DNA from 3 places in the Metabacillus litoralis genome. Region 2 is predicted to be linked to each of the others. Evidence: a T-box and tRNA genes for the amino acid it is inferred to sense, from the RefSeq annotation. Region 2 holds a T-box; the other regions hold tRNA genes.
What was found. The T-box of region 2 lies ahead of ileS (isoleucine--tRNA ligase). A T-box ahead of a tRNA ligase gene usually reads a tRNA of that ligase, here a tRNA-Ile.
Positions count from the first base shown of each region.

Region 1: it encodes a tRNA-Ile, which carries the amino acid that the T-box ahead of ileS (isoleucine--tRNA ligase) is inferred to sense. The anticodon was not compared.
Region 3: it encodes a tRNA-Ile, which carries the amino acid that the T-box ahead of ileS (isoleucine--tRNA ligase) is inferred to sense. The anticodon was not compared.

Region 1 covers NZ_CP033043.1:4,685,977-4,695,632, reverse strand. The annotation lists gene D9842_RS22935 (cytochrome P450) at 1-1,305, opposite strand, end outside; gene D9842_RS22930 (Hsp20/alpha crystallin family protein) at 1,462-1,980, shown strand; gene D9842_RS26700 (spore germination protein) at 1,998-2,309, shown strand; gene D9842_RS22920 (spore germination protein) at 2,435-2,701, opposite strand; gene D9842_RS22915 (Hsp20/alpha crystallin family protein) at 2,717-3,082, opposite strand; gene D9842_RS22910 (hypothetical protein) at 3,160-4,200, shown strand; tRNA gene D9842_RS22905 (tRNA-Arg) at 4,279-4,352, opposite strand; tRNA gene D9842_RS22900 (tRNA-Ser) at 4,371-4,461, opposite strand; tRNA gene D9842_RS22895 (tRNA-Asn) at 4,474-4,548, opposite strand; tRNA gene D9842_RS22890 (tRNA-Ile) at 4,567-4,643, opposite strand; tRNA gene D9842_RS22885 (tRNA-Gly) at 4,652-4,725, opposite strand; tRNA gene D9842_RS22880 (tRNA-Cys) at 4,740-4,813, opposite strand; tRNA gene D9842_RS22875 (tRNA-Gln) at 4,826-4,900, opposite strand; tRNA gene D9842_RS22870 (tRNA-His) at 5,173-5,248, opposite strand; tRNA gene D9842_RS22865 (tRNA-Tyr) at 5,263-5,346, opposite strand; tRNA gene D9842_RS22860 (tRNA-Phe) at 5,365-5,440, opposite strand; tRNA gene D9842_RS22855 (tRNA-Asp) at 5,818-5,894, opposite strand; tRNA gene D9842_RS22850 (tRNA-Met) at 5,950-6,026, opposite strand; tRNA gene D9842_RS22845 (tRNA-Ser) at 6,057-6,149, opposite strand; tRNA gene D9842_RS22840 (tRNA-Ile) at 6,158-6,231, opposite strand; tRNA gene D9842_RS22835 (tRNA-Met) at 6,274-6,347, opposite strand; tRNA gene D9842_RS22830 (tRNA-Ala) at 6,497-6,569, opposite strand; tRNA gene D9842_RS22825 (tRNA-Pro) at 6,587-6,663, opposite strand; tRNA gene D9842_RS22820 (tRNA-Arg) at 6,761-6,837, opposite strand; tRNA gene D9842_RS22815 (tRNA-Leu) at 6,900-6,988, opposite strand; tRNA gene D9842_RS22810 (tRNA-Gly) at 6,997-7,071, opposite strand; tRNA gene D9842_RS22805 (tRNA-Leu) at 7,096-7,181, opposite strand; tRNA gene D9842_RS22800 (tRNA-Lys) at 7,195-7,270, opposite strand; tRNA gene D9842_RS22795 (tRNA-Thr) at 7,451-7,526, opposite strand; tRNA gene D9842_RS22790 (tRNA-Val) at 7,709-7,784, opposite strand; tRNA gene D9842_RS22785 (tRNA-Glu) at 7,848-7,922, opposite strand; rRNA gene rrf (5S ribosomal RNA) at 7,956-8,071, opposite strand; rRNA gene D9842_RS22775 (23S ribosomal RNA) at 8,279-9,656, opposite strand, start outside.
Region 2 covers NZ_CP033043.1:789,466-799,121, reverse strand. The annotation lists gene ileS (isoleucine--tRNA ligase) at 350-3,112, opposite strand; T-box leader at 3,225-3,455, opposite strand; gene D9842_RS03715 (DivIVA domain-containing protein) at 3,531-4,037, opposite strand; gene D9842_RS03710 (YlmH family RNA-binding protein) at 4,186-4,962, opposite strand; gene D9842_RS03705 (YggT family protein) at 5,021-5,284, opposite strand; gene D9842_RS03700 (cell division protein SepF) at 5,291-5,746, opposite strand; gene D9842_RS03695 (YggS family pyridoxal phosphate-dependent enzyme) at 5,748-6,434, opposite strand; gene pgeF (peptidoglycan editing factor PgeF) at 6,437-7,273, opposite strand; gene D9842_RS03685 (YlmC/YmxH family sporulation protein) at 7,369-7,650, opposite strand; gene sigG (RNA polymerase sporulation sigma factor SigG) at 7,898-8,719, opposite strand; gene sigE (RNA polymerase sporulation sigma factor SigE) at 8,819-9,538, opposite strand.
Region 3 covers NZ_CP033043.1:390,951-400,606, reverse strand. The annotation lists gene D9842_RS01795 (hypothetical protein) at 232-495, opposite strand; gene D9842_RS01790 (hypothetical protein) at 642-863, shown strand; gene sda (sporulation histidine kinase inhibitor Sda) at 1,004-1,159, shown strand; gene yyaC (spore protease YyaC) at 1,364-1,909, shown strand; gene D9842_RS01775 (YbxH family protein) at 1,984-2,175, opposite strand; gene D9842_RS01770 (class-II aminoacyl-tRNA synthetase family protein) at 2,453-3,262, shown strand; tRNA gene D9842_RS01765 (tRNA-Arg) at 3,308-3,381, opposite strand; tRNA gene D9842_RS01760 (tRNA-Asn) at 3,400-3,474, opposite strand; tRNA gene D9842_RS01755 (tRNA-Ile) at 3,495-3,568, opposite strand; tRNA gene D9842_RS01750 (tRNA-Gly) at 3,579-3,652, opposite strand; tRNA gene D9842_RS01745 (tRNA-Cys) at 3,667-3,740, opposite strand; tRNA gene D9842_RS01740 (tRNA-Gln) at 3,751-3,825, opposite strand; tRNA gene D9842_RS01735 (tRNA-His) at 4,097-4,172, opposite strand; tRNA gene D9842_RS01730 (tRNA-Trp) at 4,188-4,261, opposite strand; tRNA gene D9842_RS01725 (tRNA-Tyr) at 4,312-4,395, opposite strand; tRNA gene D9842_RS01720 (tRNA-Thr) at 4,407-4,479, opposite strand; tRNA gene D9842_RS01715 (tRNA-Phe) at 4,651-4,723, opposite strand; tRNA gene D9842_RS01710 (tRNA-Asp) at 5,113-5,189, opposite strand; tRNA gene D9842_RS01705 (tRNA-Met) at 5,254-5,330, opposite strand; tRNA gene D9842_RS01700 (tRNA-Ser) at 5,353-5,445, opposite strand; tRNA gene D9842_RS01695 (tRNA-Met) at 5,481-5,557, opposite strand; tRNA gene D9842_RS01690 (tRNA-Ala) at 5,728-5,803, opposite strand; tRNA gene D9842_RS01685 (tRNA-Pro) at 5,815-5,891, opposite strand; tRNA gene D9842_RS01680 (tRNA-Arg) at 5,985-6,061, opposite strand; tRNA gene D9842_RS01675 (tRNA-Leu) at 6,123-6,211, opposite strand; tRNA gene D9842_RS01670 (tRNA-Gly) at 6,220-6,294, opposite strand; tRNA gene D9842_RS01665 (tRNA-Leu) at 6,331-6,416, opposite strand; tRNA gene D9842_RS01660 (tRNA-Val) at 6,449-6,524, opposite strand; tRNA gene D9842_RS01655 (tRNA-Glu) at 6,563-6,634, opposite strand; rRNA gene rrf (5S ribosomal RNA) at 6,670-6,785, opposite strand; gene D9842_RS01645 (DUF1292 domain-containing protein) at 7,098-7,361, shown strand; gene D9842_RS01640 (hypothetical protein) at 7,379-7,756, shown strand; gene D9842_RS01635 (erythromycin esterase family protein) at 7,776-9,041, shown strand; gene D9842_RS01630 (hypothetical protein) at 9,156-9,344, shown strand; gene D9842_RS01625 (YcdB/YcdC domain-containing protein) at 9,407-9,656, opposite strand, start outside.

The DNA.
Region 1 (9,656 bases), 1.3 Mb from region 2:
CATTCTAAGACCATCCTTTATTCGAAGGGAAACAAGTGGATCAGGTATAGCCTGTTCACCTTCAATATGTCGAAATTTATACTTTCTTCCTATAATCGCTAATATTAAGACAGTTTCCATAACGGCAAACTTATATCCAATGCAGCTTCGGGAGCCCCCTCCAAAGGGAAAATAAGCAAATGGAGGAATGTTCTCATTAGATCCACTCGCAAACCGATCAGGCTGAAACTCCTCTGGATTTGGGAACATCTCATGATTACGATGAATGGCATAAGAACAAATCATAAAAGTGCTTCCTTCTTTAAACGTCTCCCCTAATAACTCCACATCTTTATCTGCCTCTCTGTATATAAGCCAAGCAGGTGGAAACAGGCGAAGTGCTTCTTTCATCATTTGCTGAGTATATGCTAGCTTACTATAAACCTCAAATGGTGATTCTTCCAATAAAGAAATAGCATCAATCTCTTCATGAAATTTACGTTCTACCTCAGGGTTTTGACTTAGAGCATAAAAAATCCACGTTAATAAATTGGCTGAGGTTTCATGACCTGCAAGGAGCATTGTCATCATTTGATTCCGTATTTCTTCATCAGATATTCTTTCACCTGTAGCAAGTGTTGTATCCAACATCATCCCAACCATTGTCTTTTGGTAGTTTTCCGGATTCTCCTTCGCTTGCTTGATAATTTCATAAATCATGTTTTCAAGCTTACAAATCGCCTTTTTATGTATTTTATGTCTTTTTGTTGGAACATTTAACGGTAAAATAACAGGAGACAATAAGGTGTGGGCAGTTTGCTCAATCGTTTCACTAACCGCTTTTGCAAGCAGCTCTTTGTTTTTCTCTAAATCTGTTGCAAACATAACTTTTGAAATAATTACTAATGTTAACTGCATCATTTCATCACTTAGGTTGCAATTCTTTCTATGATGAAGCGTTTCAACAAGCTTCTTCGTTTCCTCAACCATTGTCATCGCATAATGATTTAAACGTTCTTTATAGAAAATCGGCTGGTAATAGTTTTTTTGTCTTCGATGCTCTTCCTTTTCAGTAGTCAGAAGTCCATCACCAATCGTTCTCCTTAATACTTTTGTTGTCCGTCCCTTTCGAAAAAAAGAATCCTTTGTCACTAAGATCTCCTTAACAAACTCAGGTGAATTAACAATAAAAGAGGGTTTAAATCCTGTTCGTAAAGAAACAATATCCCCCTTATCCAACATGTTTAAAAAGAAAAAAAGGGGGTCTTTCTGAAATTCAATAAAGTTTTGAAGTCGTGGGGTTGTAACGTCCTTTAATCTACTCATATGAGAATCTCCTTAAATAAGTGATTTCTTTTTATTGTATCTAACTTATGAAAAAAAAATAAAAGACAATGTGCTACATATTGTCTTAAACTTCCAGAACATATAGGCCTTTATCGAATAGACTATAATAACTATTCAGTCGAAAGGATGGCTACTATGCAGAATCCTATGGGTTTTTTCAATCAAAAAAATGGCTTTCCCTTTCAGGCAATGCGCCAGTCACAGTTTAGTCCGGAGAATTTGCTTGAATTAAAAAAGATGGTTAAGCAATATCACTCCATTTTAAATGATGATTTTTGGAGTAACATCCATGGATTAGGTACGAGTAAACGAAAGGAAATTCAGTTAATACCAATTGAAATTTGGGAAAGTGAACATAACATTTACCTATCAATCATTTGCCCCGGGTTAAAAGAGTTGAATCATGCGAAAGTCTTTTTTCAAAATGATCAGGTGTTAACATTAAAAATAAAGCATCAATCAGTAAAGCCTGCGGGTGCAGATACTTTACTCTCAAGTGATCTTCCACAAACAACATATGAAAGAGAAATCTTTCTCCCTAAATCAGTAATGACATCAAATTATTCTTCTAGCTATGAAGACGGGATCCTCACCTATGTATTGAAAAAAGCTGAAGATCATGAGTCAGATTTAGAAATTCCATTTGATTTTTAACAAGGGAGGGACTAAGTATTCCAAAAATTGAAATCAATATCGGAAACTTCAAAGTATATAGTATTGCTGGAACGTCTTCTTTAGTTGTTGGTAAGGGATATTATCATGAATTAACAAGTCAAACAAAAACGACAAATGGTGTTGGAAGTGCATATGGAGATGGTTCTTACATTAATATGAGTCCATATCAATCACAAGTTAACGACCCTGATATGAAGGTGAAAAATAACCAAAGTCATTATCCTTATTACGCTCCCTCTTATGTGATGAATCCATATTATTTGCCACCTTATCCCCCCTACCTATGTGTATATCCCGTATATAAATAATTCACTTGCTCAGGTTAGGACTGCAGGTGAATTATTTATTTTCAGTTAATAATTACAAAAGACTATAACCATCAAAAGACTATAAAAAAAGTACACCTTGTTTTAAGTGTACTAAGAACTCTGTATCAATCTTCTAATCCCAAAGATGATTGCGCTATAGGCATCATTGTATCAACACCATCTGGATCAAAAACATTAGAAGCAATTGGCTGAAAGTTATTAAAATCAAAATCTCCAAATGTTTGACCGGCAATTAAGTTATTTTTAACCTGACTTTCTAATGATTGATAAAAAGATTCCCCAACTGAAAATGCTGCGTTTGTTTCCATTTGGTTTATTTTTACCCCACCAAAAAAGATTATACCTACTGGTTCATTATCACCAAATACCATACTCCCACCACCTTTTTAAAAAGTTAGATAAACTTCTAGAATTCCGTTGTTATAAGTAAAATTGACATTTTTCTTATTCACCTTTTTAGGAATCTTAATTCTACGGTGAAACGGACCTTGATAAATTTCCTGCAAGATAATATTCTTATTGTTTTCAGGAACTACTGTTACAACTTTCCCTTTTATCTCAAGATCATCATGCTCACTAAAGGATACCTGTAAATTTTCCTTTTTTACCCCAGGAAGGCTAAGACGAATATAATACCCATCACTCGTTTCAAACAAATCAACCCTTGGAGAGCGAATTTCCTTTTGACTATTATTCTTTATTCTTGAGTTTCTTCTCATTCCGTACGGTTTCTTATTGCCTTCGTAATACATAATGATCCCTCCAGTCGAATAAGAATTATATAGTATATTCAGTGACATCAAGAAATGTGAAATAAGGAGTGTTCTTGATGCATTCCAACTCTTCTAATCAAGATCTTATCCATCAGATGCAACAACAGATTCATTATATGCATAAATATATTCAACACTTAAATCAATATATTAATCAACAGAATGTATATGAATATTACATTCAAGGCTTAAATGTCGGAAAAGTCACAGGAACTCTTCAGTTAGGACAGCTCATCAAGAATGAGCTAAAGGATCGTGATGGACTCCATCGCTTTATAATCGGTGAAATTAACATCAGAGAAATAGAGGGTACGGGAACAGTTGGCCTTGGAGTAATGGAAAAAGAAGATGCAAAACAGCCACCAAGTGAAAATGATGAGGAGCTTAATAAGCTTTATGAAGAATTAAAAATACAATTACATATTGAAGAAGTTCCTGCTTTTTTAAAAAGTATTGAGATAGGCACATTAACAAAGATTCAAACTTGGATGGGGAGCAACTTGGAGTTAAATGAAACATTAACAGCTTTTTATGAAAATATTTTATTTATCTTAAATGAAAGAATTAATCCTGTTATTAACATAGCTACTCCATCACTATCTGAAGATACATATATTGAACTTGCTGATGAAATTGAAATTCAAGCAAAGTCCTTATTTGTGATTTCAACTTTATTACAAATCATATCACCAGGATATATAGAGAAATATAAAAATAAATCCCATTTTAATACTTTTGAACAAGCGGAATTAGATCAAACGGAAAAACCAGTCACATCTCAGCAGATTATAGAAAAAATCAAAAAAGGTTTTAGGTTGAAAAATCTCCCCTTTGTCATTGAAGAGGAATTAGATGAGTCCCCCGAAACCTTGAGATATTTTTTTCATCATATTGTCCAGCCAATCGTTGAATCTGGGGATGCTGCACTTTACATTGGTAACATTTTAGCCCTAATTATCAAGAGTACTGGGGAATTTTCAGAAGAGGAAATTGATTTAAACATTGAAGAACAAAGCAATCTTTTTTCACAACTAATCAATTTTTTAGATGAGTATATCAAACATATCTTGCTTGAATACTTATTGTTACAGATTTAAGAATTCATTAGTAAATAAAACTTCTTTCAATATTTAAACACAAAAAAACTAACCTGTTTACGGTTAGTTCTGACTTTACGCGCCTTAGAGGATTCGAACCTCTGACCGACGGCTTAGAAGGCCGTTGCTCTATCCTGCTGAGCTAAAGGCGCATTATATATATGTATTTCTGGCGGAGAAAGAGGGATTTGAACCCTCGCGCCGCTTACACGACCTACACCCTTAGCAGGGGCGCCTCTTCAGCCTCTTGAGTATTTCCCCACATAATAAAAATGGCTCCGCAGGTAGGACTCGAACCTACGACCGATCGGTTAACAGCCGATTGCTCTACCACTGAGCTACTGCGGAACAACTATATTGTACTTATGGTGGGCCTAAATGGACTCGAACCATCGACCTCACGCTTATCAGGCGTGCGCTCTAACCAGCTGAGCTATAGGCCCATAATATTTGGAGCGGGTGAAGGGAATCGAACCCTCATCATCAGCTTGGAAGGCTGAGGTTTTACCACTAAACTACACCCGCATAAAAAAGTGTCCTGGAGGCACCACCCGGATTTGAACCGGGGATAGAGGTTTTGCAGACCTCGGCCTTACCACTTGGCTATGATGCCTTAAAAAGTAAATGGCTGGGCTAGCTGGATTCGAACCAACGCATGTCGCAGTCAAAGTGCGATGCCTTACCGCTTGGCTATAGCCCATTGAATTAGCTTCAGGAATAGGCTTCCTTGAATATGCTACATGTATCCTCATCGCAAGAGGATATTTTGGGTTATTTCTGACAGGAAATAACACGAAATATCGTCGACTACTAGGTATACTTTCAACCTTAATCAGTCTCGTTCACTTCATATTCCACACTTTTTACACATAAATTAATGTCTTGTGCTCAAACCAACAAGAGGATATTTCTTTTCTGCATCTATAATTACTAAGTAACAAGTTACTGAGCAACGATGTCTGAATATAAAATTGGGGCGGCTGATGGGAATCGAACCCACGAATGTCGGAACCACAATCCGATGCGTTAACCACTTCGCCACAACCGCCACTAAAAGGGAAATGGTGGAGGGGGGCAGATTCGAACTGCCGAACCCTAAGGAGCGGATTTACAGTCCGCCGCGTTTAGCCACTTCGCTACCCCTCCATACTATTCAATTACAAGTGGTGGCTCGGGACGGAATCGAACCGCCGACACATGGATTTTCAGTCCATTGCTCTACCAACTGAGCTACCGAGCCATAAAATTAGTTAGTATTAATAAATAAGATACAAGATTGCTCTTCACGTATCATTTATTTATTCCTTTAACTTGTTAGTATTTTAAGGTTTTCAATTAGTGAATCGTCCTCATCTCAGAGGGATTATTCAAGATGCAGCTCGATGAGTACGCTGAAGTTTATTCAGAGAAGCATATTCGAACGTGCTCTACCAACTGAGCTACCGAGCCAACATAGTTTACGGCTTCCACTAAGCTTCAAATCTCTGCGTCAGCTCGTTCATTCACATCCTCACGTATGGTTATACGCTCCGGTGTTCATTCACTCGCTTCCTTGATCTTTTCGCTTATTGAAACCCTCTTACTCTATAATTAGACTAGAATAAGTATAAATAATAATGGCGGTCCGGACGGGACTCGAACCCGCGACCTCCTGCGTGACAGGCAGGCATTCTAACCAACTGAACTACCGGACCAAAGTTTTTTCACGTAGTGAAATTAACTAACCTTAACATATATTTCTAATATGTTTGGTTGCGGGGACAGGATTTGAACCTGCGACCTTCGGGTTATGAGCCCGACGAGCTACCAGACTGCTCCACCCCGCGATGATAAAAATATAAAAAGTTTTAAGAATATGGAGGAGGAAAGGGGATTCGAACCCCTGCGGGCTTTGACACCCCTGTCGGTTTTCAAGACCGATCCCTTCAGCCGGACTTGGGTATTCCTCCGTAATAAATGGACCCTGTAGGACTCGAACCTACGACCGGACGGTTATGAGCCGTCTGCTCTAACCAGCTGAGCTAAGGGTCCAATAAATGATTTTACTCATTTATTATCATCGTTGTTCTTTAATAGCGGCGGAGGGAATCGAACCCACGACCTCACGGGTATGAACCGTACGCTCTAGCCAGCTGAGCTACACCGCCATAATAACAAAACGCTCACTGTTTAAAAACCATGCTCGTCATGTCTCTTATCAGACACATTCCTCGCAAGCCTACAATGAAGCTAATTCAGGATGTTTACGGCTCGCTCTAACCAGCTGAGCTATACCGCCAAAAATCAAAATTTCAAGTGGAGCCTAGCGGGATCGAACCGCTGACCTCCTGCGTGCAAAGCAGGCGCTCTCCCAGCTGAGCTAAGGCCCCATAATCATAATAATGAATGGTCGGGAAGACAGGATTCGAACCTGCGACCCCTTGGTCCCAAACCAAGTGCTCTACCAAGCTGAGCTACTTCCCGTTCAAAATATCACATGTGGGATGTAAGAGGGTCAAGATTTCTAATATTGCTACGAAGCATATCAAAAAATCTCACTTCTGACTTCCAATTTTTAAATTGGCGCGCCCGAGAGGAGTCGAACCCCTAACCTTTTGATCCGTAGTCAAACGCTCTATCCAATTGAGCTACGGGCGCTAATAATCTAAATTAATCTATAGAAATTAAGGTAAGTTATTTTCGCTAGCGCGAAAAAACTATGGTGCCGAGGACCGGAATCGAACCGGTACGGTAGTCACCTACCGCAGGATTTTAAGTCCTGTGCGTCTGCCAGTTCCGCCACCCCGGCACTTTTTTTGGAGCGGAAGACGGGATTCGAACCCGCGACCCCCACCTTGGCAAGGTGGTGTTCTACCACTGAACTACTTCCGCATTATGCATATTCTAAAAAATCTTTGGTGCGGGTGAAGGGACTTGAACCCCCACGTCATAAAGACACTAGATCCTAAGTCTAGCGCGTCTGCCAATTCCGCCACACCCGCAAGGTGTGTTAAATGGTGAGCCATGAAGGACTCGAACCTTCGACCCTCTGATTAAAAGTCAGATGCTCTACCAACTGAGCTAATGGCTCATTTTATAATGAGTAATAATATTTAGTTCATTTCTTGTTATTGACACCCAAATTTCAGTAAGCTTATTCAAGAAGCAACTCAATTTGTGTGCTGATGTATTGCTACGAAGCATACTCGTTCGTGCTCTACCAACTGAGCTAATGGCTCATCTTATAATGAGATATGATTACTAAAATGAGTGGTGCCGGCGAGAGGACTTGAACCCCCAACCTACTGATTACAAGTCAGTTGCTCTACCAGTTGAGCTACACCGGCATTATTATAGATGTAAATTAGGTTTCATCTTACTTACCAGTCACCCAAATCTCAGAAAGATTATTCAAGTAGCAGCTCGATTTGTGTGCTGAAGCAGGAGCTTCGAAGCATATTCGATCGTGCTCTACCAGTTGAGCTACACCGGCATATGGTAAGATATTTTCGCTAGTGCGAAAAATCTATGGTGGAGGATGACGGGATCGAACCGCCGACCCCCTGCTTGTAAGGCAGGTGCTCTCCCAGCTGAGCTAATCCTCCAAAATAACATGAAATTTATGAATTTCATTAAGTAAGCTATCTTCGCTAGCGCGAAAAAAACTATGGTGACCCATACGGGATTCGAACCCGTGTTACCGCCGTGAAAGGGCGGTGTCTTAACCGCTTGACCAATGGGCCATATTTTTAATAATATCAAACCTATAAAGGTTTGCCTGGCAACGTCCTACTCTCACAGGGGGAATCCCCCAACTACCATCGGCGCTGAAGAGCTTAACTTCCGTGTTCGGCATGGGAACGGGTGTGACCTCTTCGCCATCATTACCAGACAAAATTAAGTTTGAAGGATGTTCCTTCAAAACTAGATAACGATTCACAATTCAACTTCACTCTACTGAGTTTACGCTCTTACTTTGTCCAGCTCCAGAAGCCAAATCCTACGGTAATTTCACTCTCTCGAAGAAGTCAAAGAACGACTTCATCTCGATCGCACCAATTCCCTATGGATAAAAGCTAAGCTTCTTCCGCTTTTCTATTAGGTTAAGTCCTCGATCGATTAGTATCAGTCAGCTCCACACGTCACCGCGCTTCCACCTCTGACCTATCAACCTGATCATCTTTCAGGGATCTTACTCACTAATGTGATGGGAAATCTCATCTTGAGGGGGGCTTCATGCTTAGATGCTTTCAGCACTTATCCCTTCCGCACATAGCTACCCAGCTATGCCTTTGGCAAGACAACTGGTACACCAGCGGTGCGTCCATCCCGGTCCTCTCGTACTAAGGACAGCTCCTCTCAAATTTCCTACGCCCACGACGGATAGGGACCGAACTGTCTCACGACGTTCTGAACCCAGCTCGCGTACCGCTTTAATGGGCGAACAGCCCAACCCTTGGGACCGACTACAGCCCCAGGATGCGATGAGCCGACATCGAGGTGCCAAACCTCCCCGTCGATGTGGACTCTTGGGGGAGATAAGCCTGTTATCCCCGGGGTAGCTTTTATCCGTTGAGCGATGGCCCTTCCATGCGGAACCACCGGATCACTAAGCCCGACTTTCGTCCCTGCTCGACTTGTAGGTCTCGCAGTCAAGCTCCCTTGTGCCTTTACACTCTACGAATGATTTCCAACCATTCTGAGGGAACCTTTGGGCGCCTCCGTTACATTTTAGGAGGCGACCGCCCCAGTCAAACTGCCCACCTGACACTGTCTCCCAGCCCGGTCAGGGCTGTGGGTTAGAATTTCAATACAGCCAGGGTAGTATCCCACCGACGCCTCCACCGAAGCTAGCGCTCCGGCTTCTCAGGCTCCTACCTATCCTGTACAAGCTGTACCAAAATTCAATATCAGGCTACAGTAAAGCTCCACGGGGTCTTTCCGTCCTGTCGCGGGTAACCTGCATCTTCACAGGTACTATAATTTCACCGAGTCTCTCGTTGAGACAGTGCCCAGATCGTTACGCCTTTCGTGCGGGTCGGAACTTACCCGACAAGGAATTTCGCTACCTTAGGACCGTTATAGTTACGGCCGCCGTTTACTGGGGCTTCGGTTCAAAGCTTCGCTTGCGCTAACCTCTCCCCTTAACCTTCCAGCACCGGGCAGGCGTCAGCCCCTATACTTCGCCTTGCGGCTTCGCAGAGACCTGTGTTTTTGCTAAACAGTCGCCTGGGCCTATTCACTGCGGCTTTTCCGGGCTATTCACCCTAAAAAGCACCCCTTCTCCCGAAGTTACGGGGTCATTTTGCCGAGTTCCTTAACGAGAGTTCTCTCGCTCACCTTAGGATTCTCTCCTCGCCTACCTGTGTCGGTTTGCGGTACGGGCACCTCTCACCTCGCTAGAAGCTTTTCTTGGCAGTGTGGAATCAGGAACTTCGGTACTATAATTCCCTCGCCATCACAGCTCAGCCTTCACG
Region 2 (9,656 bases):
ATTGTAATTCGTAACGAATACCAGAAAATTTATTCAAGATGGACAACTCCTTATCCTTCTCATGATGTTAACATTAGTTTTGCCCGAAAAATCCATTGCTCACCCTGATAAGAATTTTCCTGTGATTGTAATGGCTGCTAACTTTGTTAACTTTCTTTCCATTTGTCTGAATGAGTATTTTTTACCCATGAATTTACTCTTTAAAACCTTTTTCTGTGAAATTGGGCTATATACTGCAAGATATAGTCTGTAGACTATACTTTTTTTGGATTTTACATAGTTATGTACAAAAGAAAAAGAGCCTATTCTTTAATATAAACACATTAAAGAAATAGGCCCTTGTTAAAACTTAATAATGTTCCTTCACAATTGAAGCACATCGCTGACATAGTGTTGGATGTTCTTCAACCTGACCAACTTCTGGTGTAACGATCCAACAACGATCACATGTTTCACCTTCTGCCGGTGTTATTACAATTTTTACTGTGTCAAAGACCTGAGCATTTTCAGGAGCATCGTCAAAATCTCCAGCAATAGTAAAGCCTGAAACGATAAATAATTGCTTTAAGTCTTCATCAACTGAATTAAGTAATGCTCTTGATTCCGAATTTGGATAAAGAGCAATACTTGCTGTTAATGACTTTCCGATTACTTTCTCATTACGAGCCACTTCTAATGCTTTTAAAACATCATCACGTAATGTCATAAATGCATCCCATTTTTTCTCAAGTTCATCTGATTGTTCATATTCTTTTACTTCCGGCATGTCAACAAGCTGCACACTCTCTTCTGTTACAGAGTCAATGTGCTCCCAAACTTCATCAGCTGTGTGAGGAAGAATTGGTGTTACTAATTTAACAAGTGATAATAATGTTTCGTGAAGTACCGTCTGAATTGCACGACGTTCCTGATTTTCTGATGACTCAATATAAAGTACATCTTTTGCAAAATCTAAATAGAATGAGCTTAGTTCAATCGTACAGAAATTATGAACGGCATGATAAATCGCCGCAAATTCATATTGTTCATAAGCTTCTTTTACTCGTTTTGTTAGCTTATTAAGTTTAACAAGCATATATCGATCTACATCTCTAAGGTTCTCTAAGCTAACCGAATCAGTTGCTGGGTTAAAATCACTTAAGTTACCTAATAGGAAACGGAATGTATTACGAATTTTACGGTAAACCTCAGCAACTTGTTTTAAAATCGCGTCAGAAACACGAACATCTGCTTGATAATCAACTGAAGCAACCCATAAACGAAGAATATCTCCACCTAACTGGTTCATAACTTTAGCAGGTACAACAGTATTCCCTAAAGATTTACTCATTTTACGCCCTTCTCCATCAAGAGCAAAACCATGACTTAGGACACCTTTATATGGAGCTTTGCCCGTCACAGCAACTGCCGTTGATAAAGAAGAGTTAAACCAACCACGATACTGGTCAGATCCTTCTAAATACAAGTCTGCTGGTCTTTGGAGATCTTCTCTTTCTAAAAGTACCGCTTGGTGGGAAGATCCTGAATCAAACCAAACATCCATAATATCATTTTCTTTTGTAAACTTACCATTAGGGCTTCCTTCATGTGTAAAGCCATCTGGTAAAAGGTCTTTTGCTTCGCGTTCAAACCAAATATTAGAACCATAATCACGGAATAAGTTTGACACATGCTCAATTGTTTCATCCGTAATGATCGGTTCACCATTTTCAGCGTAAAACACAGGAATTGGGACACCCCATGCTCGTTGACGGGAAATGCACCAATCTCCACGATCACGAACCATGTTGTAAAGACGAGTTTCCCCCCATGCTGGGACCCATTTTGTATCATTAACAGCTTTTAAAAGATCTTCACGGAAATCTTTGATTGATGCAAACCATTGAGCAGTAGCACGGAATATTGTTGGCTTTTTCGTTCTCCAATCATGTGGATAAGAGTGTGTAATGAATTGAAGTTTCAATAATGCGCCTACTTCTTGAAGTTTTTCAGTGATCGGCTTATTTGCTTCATCATAGAATAGCCCCTCAAACCCTGGTGCCTCTTTTGTCATATATCCTTTTTCATCAACTGGACATAATACATCTAACCCGTATTGTTGTCCGACGATAAAGTCATCTTCTCCATGACCAGGTGCAGTGTGTACACAACCTGTTCCTCCATCACTTGTAACATGCTCACCTAACATAACAAGTGATTCTCTGTCATAGATTGGATGTTTTGCCGTAACACGGTCTAATTCAACACCTTTTAACGTACGGTCAATTTCATAACTTTCCCAACCAATAGTTGTTGCAACAGATTCTACTAGATCAGACGCAACAACATACTTTTCACCATCAACAGCTACAACACTGTATTCTAACTCTGGATGTACCGAAATTCCTAAATTTGCTGGCATTGTCCAAGGAGTTGTTGTCCAAATGATAATTTTTTCATCATGTGATAATACGCCTTTTCCATCTTTTACAGGGAAGGCAACATAAATAGATGGAGAGCGTTTGTCTTGATATTCAATTTCTGCTTCAGCAAGTGCTGATTCACTTGATGGTGACCAATATACAGGTTTTAATCCTTTGTAAATATAACCTTTTTTCGCCATCTCACCAAAAACTTTAATTTGCTGTGCTTCATATTCAGGCTTCAGTGTTACATATGGATTTTCCCAATCCCCACGTACTCCTAAGCGTTTAAACTGCTCACGTTGACCATTAATTTGTTCCCAAGCGTATTCCTCACAAAGCTTACGAAATTCGGCAACAGACATCTCTTTTCTTTTTACTTTTTTGTTTTTTGTAAGAGCTGTCTCAATTGGTAAACCATGAGTATCCCAGCCCGGAACATAAGGTGCACAATACCCACTCATAGATTTAAAACGAACAATAAAATCTTTTAAGATTTTATTTAATGCATGCCCCATATGAATGTCTCCATTTGCATAAGGTGGTCCATCATGTAAAACAAACAGTGGACGATCTTTTGTTCGTTCTTGTACCATTTCATAAATATTCATTTTAGCCCATTTTTCTTGCATTAACGGCTCTCTGTTAGGTAGGTTTCCACGCATTGGAAACTCAGTTTTCGGCATCAGAAGGGTATCTTTGTATTCCATCACTAATTCCTCCAGTTATTTTAATAGCTCTTTTTTTCATGTAATTGTTCATCAAAATAAGTAAATGTTTTAAAAATTCTATCTAATACAACACAAAAAACCTTCTCATCCCACAAGGGACGAGAAGGTTTTCTCGCGGTACCACCCTACTAGATTAAATACGCTACTTTAATCCACTCTAGTATTCGTAACGTGAATATACGCCACAGCTTACTAATGGTAACATGTTCAGCCTGGAACTCAAGGGTGATATTCATCTTTTATCTTTATGTCGAGCTTACACCATCCTCGATTCGCTAATATAAAGAACATAAAAGACTACTGTCCCTATCACAGTTATATATAGTATTTGTATTATTAGAGCAAAAACATATCTATGTTTCCGTATTATATGCGATTGAAATTAAAAAAGTCAAGTTTAACTTTTGGATTCTTCCGTTTCTCCAAAAATAGGCTCAACCTCATATTCTAATAAATGATCCCAATCATCATTTTTAAGCAGGTCAAGCTGTGCCTCTATAAGCATTTGGAAACGAGTTCTGAATACTTTTGACTGTTTTTTCAGCTCTTCAATCTCCATAGCAATTTTTCTTGATTTAGCTAAAGATTCATTAATAATTCGATCTGCGTTTTTTTCCGCCTCTTTAATAATTAACTTTGATTCTTTCTGAGCATTCCGCTTCACTTCTTCTGCTGCTTCTTGTGCTATAATGATCGATTTATTCAATGTCTCTTCAATATTAGTAAAGTGACCTAGTTTCTCTGTTAGTTCTGTAACACGAGACTCAAGCTCTTTCTTTTCTCGTATAATCATTTCATAATCTTTGATAACCTGATCTAAAAACTCGTTAACTTCATCTTCATCATATCCACGAAACCCTTTATTAAATTCCTTATTATGGATATCTAACGGTGTTAAAGGCACGGGTGCCACCTCCAATATGTAGTGAAATAGTTAATCCTTGTCAACATTATAAATCATATTTCGACAGGTTTGTTGAAATTCCTGTTTTTTCTTAAAATAATTTTACGTTACAATATTTTCTATAACTACTAAAACTATTTCGGGTCATTTATTTTTGCTTATGAATGATCACTCTGAATCGGTCTTTTTTTGTTTTTCCTTCCATTGAAACGAGTTTACTCCTTCCAAAACCTCTGACTGAGAGAGTATCGCCTTCCCGGCATTCAAAAGAGACCGAGTCTACTGTTTTCCAATTTACTTTTACGAGTCCATTTGTAATTAACGGTTGAATCTTTTGTCGTGAAATAGTATAAATAGCTGAACAAACTACATCTAGCCTAAGAGAAGATACAGTTGTTACTATTTCCTGTACATCTTCAACATGAGGTATAAGTTTTTCTACATTCATTTCTTTGAGAGTAACCTTGGCTCGCCCAATTTCATGGAAATTCGCACGTAAATAATCGGCTATTTCACTTGCACACACAAATTGAACAACTTCTTCGTAAAATCGTATATCCCCAAATTTAGATCTCTTTAAACCTAAACTCATTAAAGAACCTAATACTTGTCTATGTTGTAAAGAGATAAATTTACTTGCATAATGAATCTCAAAAAGTGCTAACTGAAAATCCTCTTCAAGTGGCTGATAATAATCCGGATAAATAAAAGCTCTTTTTCTTTCCGTATCCTGAACACCACCAGAAAACATCACCTTTACATCCAGATTTTCGCCTACTACTGATGCTACAATCTCTTGCTCGCGAGGATCTAAAAAATCAGTAAGCTTTGGGCTATATTGATTTAATACAGTATCCTTCCACTCTAAAACTTGATCAATAAATTGTCTTTCTTCATTGCGAAAATGTTGATATATATGATCCATAACCCCACTCCAATATATTTCTTTACCTAAATGAAAAAGAGGGACTACTTATAGTCCCTTAGCCAATCATTCTAAAGATCGAAGCAATTCCATATTGAGCAAATCGTAGAGCTAAAATTGCGACAATCGGCGAAATATCAATCATACCAAGTGGGGGAATGAATTTCCGGAAGGGCTCAAGGTATGGTTCACAAATTTTCGCTAAAAATTGCCCGAAACCTGATTCCCTTGCTCCTGGGAACCAAGATAGTAATATGTAAACAATTAGCGCGTAAGAATAAAAAGTAATTAATGTTGAGAGTAAACTAAATAATATACCCATGTTTGTCTACCACCTTTGATGATCATCTTCTGTTACTAATTCAGATATGGAGCCTGAAACATCAACATTATCAGGAGTACATAAAAAAATGTTCATTCCAATTCGCTGAATATCTCCACCTATTGCGTAAACCGTACCACTCAAAAAATCAACAATTCTTTTCGCCTGATCTCTTTGTATACTTTGAAGATTAACAACCACCGCACGGCGATTCTTCAAATGATCTGCAACTTCTTGAGCTTCAGCATACACTCTTGGTTCACTTAAAACAACTTTAGAGGATTTTTGAATACTTTGCAAACTCACCACATTTTGCTTTGCTGGTTGAGATTGATGTTTAGCTGCCAAAGGTTGTTGTTGTTGATGTGTTTCATACTCTTCATCATAACCCTCATTTTCATCATATTCATATTCTTCATCTTCTAATGCGAAAAAACTTTTAAATCTATTTTTAATTGACATCTTATACACCTCCAATTTCATTTCCGACGAGAGAAGTGCCAATTCTAATAAAAGTAGCACCTTCTTCAATCGCTATTTCATAATCATTAGACATACCCATTGATAATTCCAAACAAGGTGCCGATGGGAGTTGTAATGCTTGTACATCTTGCTGAAGCTGTTTTAATCGTTTAAAACAGCCTCGAATAACATCATGATCTTCAGTGAATGGTGCCATTGTCATTAATCCAACAATCTTAATGTTAGGATACTCCGATAATGTTTGAATAAATTTCACAACATCTTCTGGTGAACAACCATGCTTAGCTTCTTCACCGGAAACATTAACTTGAACAAAGCATTTAATAGGTTTTTGAGCACGCTTATCAATTTCTTTTGCTAATGAAAGACGATCTAACGAATGAATATAGTCAACTTTATTGATGATATTCTTCACCTTACGTGTTTGCAATGAACCGATAAAGTGCCAAATAGGACCTTCTCCTATATTTTCTATTTTTTCAATAAGACCTTCATCTCTGTTTTCCCCTAAATGTTTTACTCCAGCAGCAAGGGCTTCCTTTGCACGTTGAACACTTACATACTTTGTTACAGCAACTACATGAACTTCATTTGCATTTCTACCTACTTGTTCACATGTTTTTTCAATTGTACTACGTATATTACGGTAATTTTCCTGCACGTTCATTTCTACAGGTGAGCCTCCTCATTTATTCCAATAAAGCTTAACATTCTGCCTGTTTTTCCTTTGTCACGACGATGAGAAAAAAACAGTCCACTTTCACAACTTGTACATAAATCGGATGTTATAATATTTTCATCCGGTATACCTGCACTCAGAAGATAGTATTTATTAAGTAGAGGGAGGTTTAATTTGTATTGCCCTTCTGATACAGTGTCATAAGGCAATGGGTAATCTTCTAAAATATTCTTATCTATTGAGGATATCACTTTTTCGTCAACAATATAACAACAATCATTAATTGCTGGACCAATAGCAACTTTAATATCCTTTAGGTTAACTCCCTCGTCTTTATTCCACTTTATGATCATTTCTCCAGCAATATTCTTTACTGTCCCTTTCCAGCCAGCATGAGCAAGGCCAATTAATGAATGTTCGGGAGCAATAAAGTATAAAGGCACACAATCTGCAAAACACAGAGATAGCATGATTCCCTTTTCAGAAGTGTAAATACCGTCAGACCCAGTTAATCCATCTGCATATACACTTATTCCTTTTCCTTTGCTCTCTTTTGTCACTTTCTTTATAACATTAGAATGAACTTGTTCTGCAAAAACCCAGTTATCTAATGAAAATCCTAGAGCCTTTGCAAGCTGATCTCTGTTCTTTATAACAATTTCGTTTTGGTCGTTAACGTGAAGACCTAGGTTTAAAGAGGAAAATTCTTCAACACTATTACCACCGTTTTTGGTTGTAAACCCAACTGAAAGACCATTTATTAAACCATCCCAGGCACTGACTGACAAATACGTTTTATCCTCTAACTGAAAAGAGTTTGCTGTCATCATTGTTTCAACCCTTTTATATTCGACATTAATTTGGTTCTAACGCTCTTTATTTTACCACATATTACCCGTTACGTTTAGCTTTCAGTGACAATTTATTCATCTTGAAGCTCAATTTGTCGATTCATTCTCACTAAAATAACATCTTCACCTATTTTTACTATATTTCGCCATGGAATGACGAATTCCTCGTCTTTTCCAAAAAAACCAAGCATTCTTCCTTGACCATTTATAATGATGGCTTGAATTTTTCCTGTTGTAACATTAATATCAAAATCTCCAATGTTACCCATCTTTTTTCCATCAGAAACATTCACAACATCTTTTGTTTGAAACTCAGATATATTCATTAACTTACCTCCATTATTCAAATTCATTATCTTTTAACTTATTACTGTATACATTTATAAGAAATCCTCTATTACATATCTATGTAGCTTATAGCATAAACTATTCAATTCGTTCAGATTTTTTTATGTCATACTTAAAGATAGGTATTTTACAGCTTGTTGTTGAAGTGAAGGGTAAGATTCCTGCTTATGGGTAGTGAAGGAAGTATACGGACTTTACAAGATGAGTCGGCTAACAACGTACAAAATAAAAAGACTGCTCAAAAGAGCAGCCTTAATTTTGGATATTTTTATTCATTTGTTTAATTGCAGCTTTTTCTAGACGAGAAACTTGTGCTTGAGAAATCCCTATCTCTTCTGCGACTTCCATTTGAGTTTTGCCTTGGAAAAATCTCTTGCGTAGAATTAGCTTTTCTCGACTGTTAAGGCGTCTCATACCTTCTTTTAATGCTAATTCTTCAATCCATTGAATATCACGATTTTTTTCATCACTTAGCTGATCCATGACAAAAATTGGGTCTCCCCCATCATTGTAGATAGGCTCAAAAAGTGAAACCGGGTCTTGAATAGCATCGAGTGCAAATACAATTTCCTCATGTGGGACATCAAGTACTTTTGATATTTCCTCTGCGGTTGGCTCCCGGGAGGTTTCACTCATTAAACGTTCTCTTACTTGTAGTGCTTTGTAAGCGATGTCTCTTAAAGAACGGGAGACACGGATTGGGTTATTATCTCTTAAGTATCTTCGGATTTCTCCGATAATCATTGGTACAGCATATGTTGAAAATTTGACGTTCTGGCCTAAGTCAAAATTATCGATTGATTTCATTAATCCTATACAGCCAACTTGAAACAAATCGTCAACAAATTCTCCTCGGTTGTTAAATCGCTGGATTACACTAAGTACCAATCTTAAGTTGCCATTTACCAGCTCTTCTCTTGCTGATATGTCTCCGTTTTGCATTCGCTTAAATAGCTCTCTCATTTTCTCATTCTTAAGAACTGGAAGTTTAGAGGTATCTACTCCACAAATTTCAACTTTATTTCTTGTCACATCTTTCCCTCCTAACAGGAGTTGCTGTACAGTGTTAAGTATCTCCTCGACAGGAAAAAATATGCACAAGCTTTCAAGTTAAAGGGAGTAGAAACCGTCTAAATAATTGATATAAAAGGACTTTTTACCGAAAAAATTTTTTTAGACCATTTTATTAAATTCTTTTTGCAGCCTTTTAATAATACGCTTCTCAAGCCTGGAGATATAGGATTGAGATATTCCTAACATATCTGCAACGTCCTTTTGAGTCTTTTCTTCACCACCAAGCAATCCAAATCTTAATTCCATAATTTGTTTTTCCCGATCATTTAATTGATGTAGTGCTTTTAATAGTAATTTTCTATCTACATTTGCTTCAAGATCCTTTGTAATAATGTCATCCTCTGTACCTAAAACATCTGATAAGAGTAGCTCATTACCATCCCAATCAATATTTAAGGGTTCGTCAAAAGAAACCTCTGAGCGTAATTTGTTATTTCTGCGTAAATACATGAGTATTTCATTTTCGATACATCTTGAAGCATATGTAGCTAATTTTATTTTCTTTTCAGGATTAAATGTATTAACTGCCTTAATTAAGCCAATTGTACCAATACTAATTAAATCTTCTATATTAATTCCTGTATTTTCAAATTTACGTGCAATATAAACAACCAATCGTAAATTTCGTTCAATTAAAATTGATCGAGCTGCTTGATCCCCTGAAGGTAGTTTTTGTAGCAACACTGCTTCTTCATCTTTAGAAAGAGGTGGTGGTAATGCTTCACTTCCACCAATGTAGTATACCTCATCAGATTTAATCCCTAGTTTAATTAATAACTTATACCATAAGTATGTTAGCTGTAACTTTAATTTTTTCATTTTCCTCCCCCTTCTAAAATATGACAGTTACGTTTTTCTCCCCTGATCTCTTCCTTAAATTCATTATTTTAACAAATTGCTTATTGCCAAGTCCTAATGACGAGAGCCATCATTCTTC
Region 3 (9,656 bases), 400 kb from region 2:
AACCCTCTTTCAATCAATCTATGAAATCATAAAACACACTCATGGATGCTACTATCCACATTATTAGATAACAAACAATTTTTTACAAGTACATACTTTGCTTTCACTAAGTGTGTAAAAGTATACTAATGTATTTTACAAAGCATAACAAAAAACCACAAACAAAAAATTTGTGGTTTTTAATCTAACCTCTTATAGTTACTAGTCTAAACAATTATTTTCTGATATAATTTATTGGTATAATGATTTAACCTTTTGTAGATCTCCTATTAAATCATTCAATTCCCTTCTAGTTAAATGTACAGGTAATTGATCGTATAAAGTGACAAATTGCCCGCCATCCTCATCTTTATGCTTTGTTAAATATTCATAAAGTAGCAATAACTGCTTCTCTTTTAATGTTGATTCTGTATAAAAATGCTTTACTGTATGTATGGAAAACTCATTCATAGCAAAATCAAATTCTCCAGAAATAATTGTACCTTCAATTTTCATCTCTACACCACCTTATCTTCATTTTTATTTATTTTATCCTTTATATTTCTCAGTTATTTTGGAAATATTTTATATATCACCTATAAGAGTGTAGCTTGTATAATACTTTTATTAACCTCCAACTTCCTTAGAAAGGAGTGTTTACTATGGAAAAATTCTTTTCAAAAGTCGAACATTGGCAAGATAAGCATACCCTTCTTCGAGTAGCATATACGAAAACGAGACTAGGGAGAACTTCATTTTCAGGTCGAGTTATCCATTTATCCCCAGATAGGACTCAACTTTTATTTTACAATGTTGATACAAAATCTGTGTGTAGTCTTGAATTGAATGAAATTGATGATCTTGTCCCTTACGAAAATAATTAATAGGTTTTAAGTAACGATACTCTCTGAAACAAATATACTTTTGTCAAATTATAAGAATGATCGTCGAAACCCTTATCATTTTTTTCAAAATTGGCTACAATAAATTTTGAATTTATAACTATTTCAAGGAGTTTCAAATCATGCAAAAAAAGACAACCCTACAACTCATCTCAAATATAACACTTTATAGGGCATATAAAGATGCAATCAAATTAAAAGCATCCGATGAATTTATTCATTTATTACTGAATGAAATCGAATCCCGCCCAATGCCGCTACCAATCTCAACAAAATAATCCTTATTAAATTTATATCTTTACGACAAATTGCAACAATATCACCTAAAAGCCAACTCCCCCCCCGCGAAATATGTTGAAATATATTCTGAAAATTCTATATTTCATGAGATAAAATATAGATTTATATGATAAAATTGTAAATAAAATATTAAATTTATGTAAATTTTTTCAACTACTATTATTTTTCAGGGGGCTGTGCCTATGATTTCACCAGTAACTTGCTTTCATTTATCTGAAACATTACTAGATGTGATCCCCACTAATATAAGCAGCAGTAAAGTTGTATTTGTTTGCATAGGGACTGATCGTTCAACAGGTGATTCATTAGGTCCATTAGTAGGTTCCTTCCTAAAAAAGAAGGGTTACAGAAATGTAATTGGTACAATTAACAACCTTGTACACGCTAAAAATTTAAATGAGAAGCTAAGAGAAGTTCCTTTAAATAAGAAAGTAATTGTAATCGATTCAATGTTAGGGAAAGTGGACTCAATCGGCAAGTTTTATGTATTTGATGGAGGATTAAAACCTGGTGCAGGGGTTGGGAAAGAGTTAGATGCTGTTGGCGATTATAGCATTACAGGTGTGGTCAATGTTGGAGGATTTTTATCACAACAAGTGCTTCAATACACTGAACTCTCTCTTGTTTTAAAGATGGCAGAAGAAATGACTGAGGCGATAGAAAAGAGATTTCCTATACCAGAATGGTTAAAAACATCCAATGAAATGAATTGGAGAATTACATCTTAAATTAGAAAGAAAGATTGAAGAGACGTATAGTGGTCCATTCAATCTTTTTTTAATCTCTTTCTATGAAAGAGTCTTTATATTCTATGTTGCTCACAATACTGGTCAATTAGCTTTTCTATATTATCATGTACTGGAAAGTCCCCTGAAAAAGAGAACTTAATCTCTTCAACAAACTCACCTTGATGATAAACATGTATAGCCCCATTCTGATTGATTACACTAAACTCAGGTTCAAACCGGTATCCACTTCTCTCTACTGCACCCAAATCCACAACACAACCTCTCAATAGATTTTAATCGTGGCTAGTATGAGCTAAATGAGATTTTTTATCCTCTTATTTGTATGCATTCATCATGCCGATGTAGTGATTTCCTCCATTGATGCAAACTGTTCTTCTGCTGGAGGCAACATTTTGTGAGTTTCCTGCTGAAAGATAATTTATCTATTGTCTTTTTGTCACAATTCAAGCAAGACTCACATAAGATAATTGGGTCAAATGCCCAAAAATTGATGATTGAATATTTTCCTGGAGGGTGACTTCAATGAATAAAAAAATTCAAAATAGGTATAATGCGAACTTAAATTTCATGCATACAGAAATTGCCATGAACGAGTTGAAAACCTTTTTCGAATACAATTTTTCAGAAGCTTTAAATTTATTAAAGGTTTCTTCACCTATACAGGTACATAAAGGTAAAAAAGATTTACATTCTTTCACAGATTGGAAAAGAACAACCCTTTTTAAATACGGATTTACACAGGGTGAAGGATTATATACAAACCTAAGATCAATTAAAATAAACATTCCTATTGAACAATATGATCCATTCTTTACTGAAGAATGGGAATGGGAGAAAATCATCTTAGAAAAACATAAAAATATAGATTATTTGATAACAGAAGCTAACAATATTTATAGTTCGATTAAGAAAACAGAGGAGCATATGAAACAATTTCATCCTACCTTTCAACCTGTTTTACCAAAAGGTTTCCAAAAATTGTCTAAAGTAGAACTTGAAAGCGCAATCGCGAACACAGCAGTAACCAATACTGAAGAAAAACTAATAAAACGTTGTGGTGCTATTCTTTTTCTTAATGAATATAAAAATACAAATGATGAGTCTTACACAATAGGATTATTGAAAGTGTGGAATCCACTTCTTAAAAGCCCAGTTACATTGTTTTCTATTGGCTTACGAGCAGATGTAGGAAAGTTCAATTCAGTTGGTGGAAAAGTGGATCAAACAAATTTATGTATGCTACTTCTAAAAAAATTAAATGATCAACAGGTAAAACCTTATAGTTGGAAAGAAGATAATGATGTGAAGAATATATCTCTAGGAACTAAATAAAGAAAGAAAAAGAGACCAGGTGAAAACCACTGGTCTCTTTTTTGACGCGCCTTAGAGGATTCGAACCTCTGACCGACGGCTTAGAAGGCCGTTGCTCTATCCTGCTGAGCTAAAGGCGCATTATCTAAAGACAAAAATGGCTCCGCAGGTAGGACTCGAACCTACGACCGATCGGTTAACAGCCGATTGCTCTACCACTGAGCTACTGCGGAACAAAATGTATGATATAAAGTGGGCCTAAATGGACTCGAACCATCGACCTCACGCTTATCAGGCGTGCGCTCTAACCAGCTGAGCTATAGGCCCATAAGTTTTTTGGAGCGGGTGAAGGGAATCGAACCCTCATCATCAGCTTGGAAGGCTGAGGTTTTACCACTAAACTACACCCGCATATCGAAATGAATTGGAGGCACCACCCGGATTTGAACCGGGGATAGAGGTTTTGCAGACCTCGGCCTTACCACTTGGCTATGATGCCTTAAAATAAATGGCTGGGCTAGCTGGATTCGAACCAACGCATGTCGCAGTCAAAGTGCGATGCCTTACCGCTTGGCTATAGCCCATTGAATTAGCTTCAAGAATTGGCTTCCTTGAATATGCTACATGAATCCTCATCGCAAGAGGATATTTTGGGTTATTTCTGACAGGAAATAACACGAAATATCGTCGACTACTAGGTATACTTTCAACCTTAATCAGTCTCGTTCACTTCATATTCCACACTTTTTACACATAAATTAATGTCTTGTGCTCAAACCAACAAGAGGAAATTTCTTTTCTGCATCTATAATTACTAAGTAACAAGTTACTAAGCAACAAGTCTGAATATAAAATTGGGGCGGCTGATGGGAATCGAACCCACGAATGTCGGAACCACAATCCGATGCGTTAACCACTTCGCCACAACCGCCACAAAATTTTAAATTGGCAGGGGCAGTAGGAATCGAACCCACACCAAAGGTTTTGGAGACCTCTATTCTACCGTTAAACTATGCCCCTAAGATTTTTTTTAGAATCAGTGGAAGATATTTTGCTATCACAAAAATCTATGGTGGAGGGGGGCAGATTCGAACTGCCGAACCCTAAGGAGCGGATTTACAGTCCGCCGCGTTTAGCCACTTCGCTACCCCTCCATATATAAGAGTGCCGGCGAGAGGACTTGAACCCCCAACCTACTGATTACAAGTCAGTTGCTCTACCAATTGAGCTACACCGGCATTATTATAGATATCTATATAAAGCTCTATCTTACTTACCAGTCACCCAAATCTCAGAAAGATTATTCAAGAAGCGGCTCGATTTGTGTGCTGAAGCAAATACTTCGAAGCATATTCGATCGTGCTCTACCAATTGAGCTACACCGGCATTTTTTTTGCAAAATTGAAAGGTGGCTCGGGACGGAATCGAACCGCCGACACATGGATTTTCAGTCCATTGCTCTACCAACTGAGCTACCGAGCCATATAATTAGTTAGTATTAATATATAAGATACAGGATTGCTTCTTTACGTATTAGTTATTTGTTCTGATAACTTGGTAGTATTTTAAGGTTTTCAATTAGTAAATCGTCCTCATCTCGGAGGGTTTATTCAAGAAGCAGCTCGATGAGTACGCTGAAGTTTATTCAGAGAAGCATATTCGAACGTGCTCTACCAACTGAGCTACCGAGCCCAAAAAAGTTTACGGCTTCCACTAAGCTTCGAATCTCTTCGTCAGCTCCCTCACTCACATCCTCACGTATAGTCATACGCTCCGGTGCTCGTTCACTTGCTTCCTCGACCTTCTCGCTTATTGAAACCCTTTTACTCAAAAATTAGAGTCTGAATTTCCATTATTATCTATTATAATAATGGCGGTCCGGACGGGACTCGAACCCGCGACCTCCTGCGTGACAGGCAGGCATTCTAACCAACTGAACTACCGGACCGGAGTTTTTTAACGAAGTGAAAATAACTTACCTTAACATTTACCATAACATTACATTTAAAGTTTGGTTGCGGGGACAGGATTTGAACCTGCGACCTTCGGGTTATGAGCCCGACGAGCTACCAGACTGCTCCACCCCGCGATAATAAAATAAAAAATAAATATGGAGGAGGAAAGGGGATTCGAACCCCTGCGGGCTTTGACACCCCTGTCGGTTTTCAAGACCGATCCCTTCAGCCGGACTTGGGTATTCCTCCAATAACATATGTGACCTATTGGCCGTTTGTGCAAATGGTAGCGGCGGAGGGAATCGAACCCACGACCTCACGGGTATGAACCGTACGCTCTAGCCAGCTGAGCTACACCGCCATAATGACAAAACGCTCACTGTTTAAAAACCATGCTCGTCATGTCTCTTGTCAGACACATTCCTCGCAAGCCTACAATGAAGCTTATTCATGATGTTTACGGCTCGCTCTAGCCAGCTGAGCTACACCGCCATAATTGTATATGTTACTTATAAAGAAATTAAACAAATTTGGTGGAGCCTAGCGGGATCGAACCGCTGACCTCCTGCGTGCAAAGCAGGCGCTCTCCCAGCTGAGCTAAGGCCCCTTAATAATGAATGGTCGGGAAGACAGGATTCGAACCTGCGACCCCTTGGTCCCAAACCAAGTGCTCTACCAAGCTGAGCTACTTCCCGTACTAAATATCAAAGATGTATGTGGAGATCAGAGACTTAGCTTTGCTTAAAAGCACAACTCTTATTCACACATCTTACTTTTAAATCTAATATTGGCGCGCCCGAGAGGAGTCGAACCCCTAACCTTTTGATCCGTAGTCAAACGCTCTATCCAATTGAGCTACGGGCGCATATAATCTAAATTAATCTATAAAAATTAAGGTAGTTATTTTCGCTAGCGCGAAAAAACTATGGTGCCGAGGACCGGAATCGAACCGGTACGGTAGTCACCTACCGCAGGATTTTAAGTCCTGTGCGTCTGCCAGTTCCGCCACCCCGGCACTACTATTGGAGCGGAAGACGGGATTCGAACCCGCGACCCCCACCTTGGCAAGGTGGTGTTCTACCACTGAACTACTTCCGCGTACTGGATAGTTATTTTACTATCATAAAAAAAACATGGTGCGGGTGAAGGGACTTGAACCCCCACGTCACAAGGACACTAGATCCTAAGTCTAGCGCGTCTGCCAATTCCGCCACACCCGCTTTTTAAGTTGTTTCGCTAGAGCGAAATATTATGGTGGAGGATGACGGGATCGAACCGCCGACCCCCTGCTTGTAAGGCAGGTGCTCTCCCAGCTGAGCTAATCCTCCAAATTAATACGTTACTTCCTATATTAAGTTATAGTAAGTGACCCATACGGGATTCGAACCCGTGTTACCGCCGTGAAAGGGCGGTGTCTTAACCGCTTGACCAATGGGCCATATTTTAATTGTTTCATGACCATAAAATGATCATGCCTGGCAACGTCCTACTCTCACAGGGGGAATCCCCCAACTACCATCGGCGCTGAAAAGCTTAACTTCCGTGTTCGGCATGGGAACGGGTGTGACCTCTTCGCCATCATTACCAGACAATTTTTAAAGACAAATATTATTATAATAACTTCACAAAAAATTTCAAGACCTTTTTATAAAAAACTTATTTATCATGTTTCACTTCAACGAAGCAGGATTTATAATTTATCACATTAATTAATTATGTGTCAATATCTTAATACATTTTCTCGACAATGAAGATAATCTTATCATCTAGTATAAAAAAGGTAAACACTTATAGGCAATTATCCCTTTGTTTTCTTAAAAAGTTCGTCCCCCCTTTCTCTATCTCATTAAATCATTCTAAATAGGATAAACTACTTTTGACATTTTTGGAGGTGTATAGAAATGAGCTTAGAGGAAGAAAGAGATATTATTACTGTTGAAGATGAGTACGGAAAAGAAAGAACGTTCTCAGTTGAAGCATTACTTGCTGTGGAAGCTGAAACCTATGCTCTATTAACATCAAATGAGAATAATGATGATCCCATCATTATGCAGGTTTTAGACGAGAAAGATGGTCAATATCTTGTTGGAGTTACAGATCCAATTAAAAAGAATATCGTTTTAGATGCGTATGAAATTGCTGTTGATGCGAACCCCGCTGATTAAACCAAAGGAGATCGGTGATGAAAGATAACATTATTGAAGTAATGGACGAAGACCTGAAGCTTAAAATTGAAGAAGAACTAAAAGGAATGACCTATACTAAGAACTTTCGCTCACCTTCTGCAGAGGAATGGTATGTTTTTTTACCAAGTTATAAAGATCCTTTAACAGGTGGAGCTGCTGGAAAAACAATCATTCACTACAATCTTTTTGATACGAAGCATATTTTTATCAATACGACTATTATCTTTGATGATCCTGAATTACATATAAGAAAACATCACCAACTTGTTTATTCGATTTCTGATGAAATAGTTAATCGACTTGTCGGCTACGCAGACACCTTATTGTCTGTTCATTCTGGTGAAAACTCATATAATGCTGAATATAAACAATAAGTAAAAGGGGGAATAAAAAATGCCCAACAAATTAATTCAAGCGATTAAAGATTATTCTAAGCCAATACATGAATCTAAGGATTTAGATTCTTTGATAAATGAAATTAGTGACCACCAATTTGTCCTTCTTGGAGAATCTTCTCATGGTACTTCTGAGTTTTACACAATGAGAGCAGAACTTTCGAAAAAACTTATAAAGGAAAAAGGATTTACATATCTTGCAGTTGAAGGTGACTGGCCTGCATGTCAGCAAGTAAATAGATATATAAAAGGTATTGATAAACAATCCTCACATGCACGTGATGTGCTAAAATCCTTTAATCGCTGGCCAACATGGATGTGGGCCAATGAGGAAATGATTGATTTAATTGAATGGTTAAAAAATTACAATCAAAATCAAGCCGAAGATAGAAAGGTTGGTTTCTATGGAATAGATGTTTACTCTTTATGGGAATCAATTGATGAAATTATTAAGTATTTAGAAAGAACAACTCCTTCTCAAGTTGAAACAGCAAAAAAAGCTTTTGCTTGTTTTGAACCATTTAATCGCCGCCCTGAAAAATACGGCATTTCTGCTTCATTTTATGGTGAAGGCTGCCACGAGGAGGTTTCCAAATTATTATCAGATATCCGTCTGAATAAATCAAATTATTCAAGTAATGAAGAAAATGCATTGGACCTTGAAGTAAATGCAATCATCACAGCAAATGCTGAAAATTATTACCGAACAATGGTATTGAATGATAATGAATCATGGAATATTCGTGACCGTCATATGGTAGAAGTCATTAATAAAATCCATCAATTTTATGGAGAAAATGCAAAGGGTATTATTTGGGAGCATAACACCCATGTTGGGGACGCACGTGCAACAGACATGGTTAACGAAGGAATTGTAAACGTAGGACAGCTCTTAAGGGAACAAAAAGGGGAAGACCAGCTTTTTATCATTGGATTTGGCACACATCACGGAACAGTTATTGCAGCAGATCAATGGGGTGTAAACCTAGAGAAAATGGTCACCCCTCCCGCTCAATCTGGCAGTTGGGAAGACTGTATGTATCAAGCAGGTTCACATGATAAATATTTAGTATTCAATGAACAAAATAAGCATCTTTTCAATAAGACGATTGGGCATCGAGCAATCGGAGTTGTCTATAATCCTGCTTACGAACATTATGGAAATTATGTACCATCAATCATGTCAGATAGATACAATGCTTTCATCTATATAAACCAGTCAAATGCTCTAAGTCCAATCGAGGTCCAAGAGGTCTTACTATAATTAAGGTAAAGAGTTAAATTTTACTCCCTTCTTTCCTATAAGTAAAGGCTAGAAATTAATTTTTCCCTTGTTATAATGCTAAATGGATAGATTATTTCATAAAGGTGGGCATTTATGGGGAACACATGTCGGTTTGTTGTCAATGCGGTAGGTAAAAAGGGAGAAACTTACTATACCCAACTAAACACAAAAAAAGAACTTGAAAATTGGATAACAGACCATCAAGACAAATTATTAATGGATGAATTAAAAATCGTAGACAAGAAATTACCGCCTTTCTTAAAATGGTTTTTGAACAAATAAAATAAGAAGCATAAGTAGATATGAGGTATCTTCTTATGCTTTTTCCTTTTTATAAAGGAATTTTAAAAGTCTTTTGATACGATTACTTCTCCATTCTGTGCATCGATAAACGCTATCTTTCCATCCAGCTTCGGAAAATCAGGTACATAAACCATTACATAATAAGAAGTTTGTTCTTTATACTCCTTTTTCCACTTAAGCTTCACGTCAAAGTATCTTTGATAATTTTTCACTGCTTCCTGCATAGAAATGGCTGGCTTTGGGTTTATTTTCTTAAGATCCTCAAGGTTCATGTCAGGACCCAGGTAATGA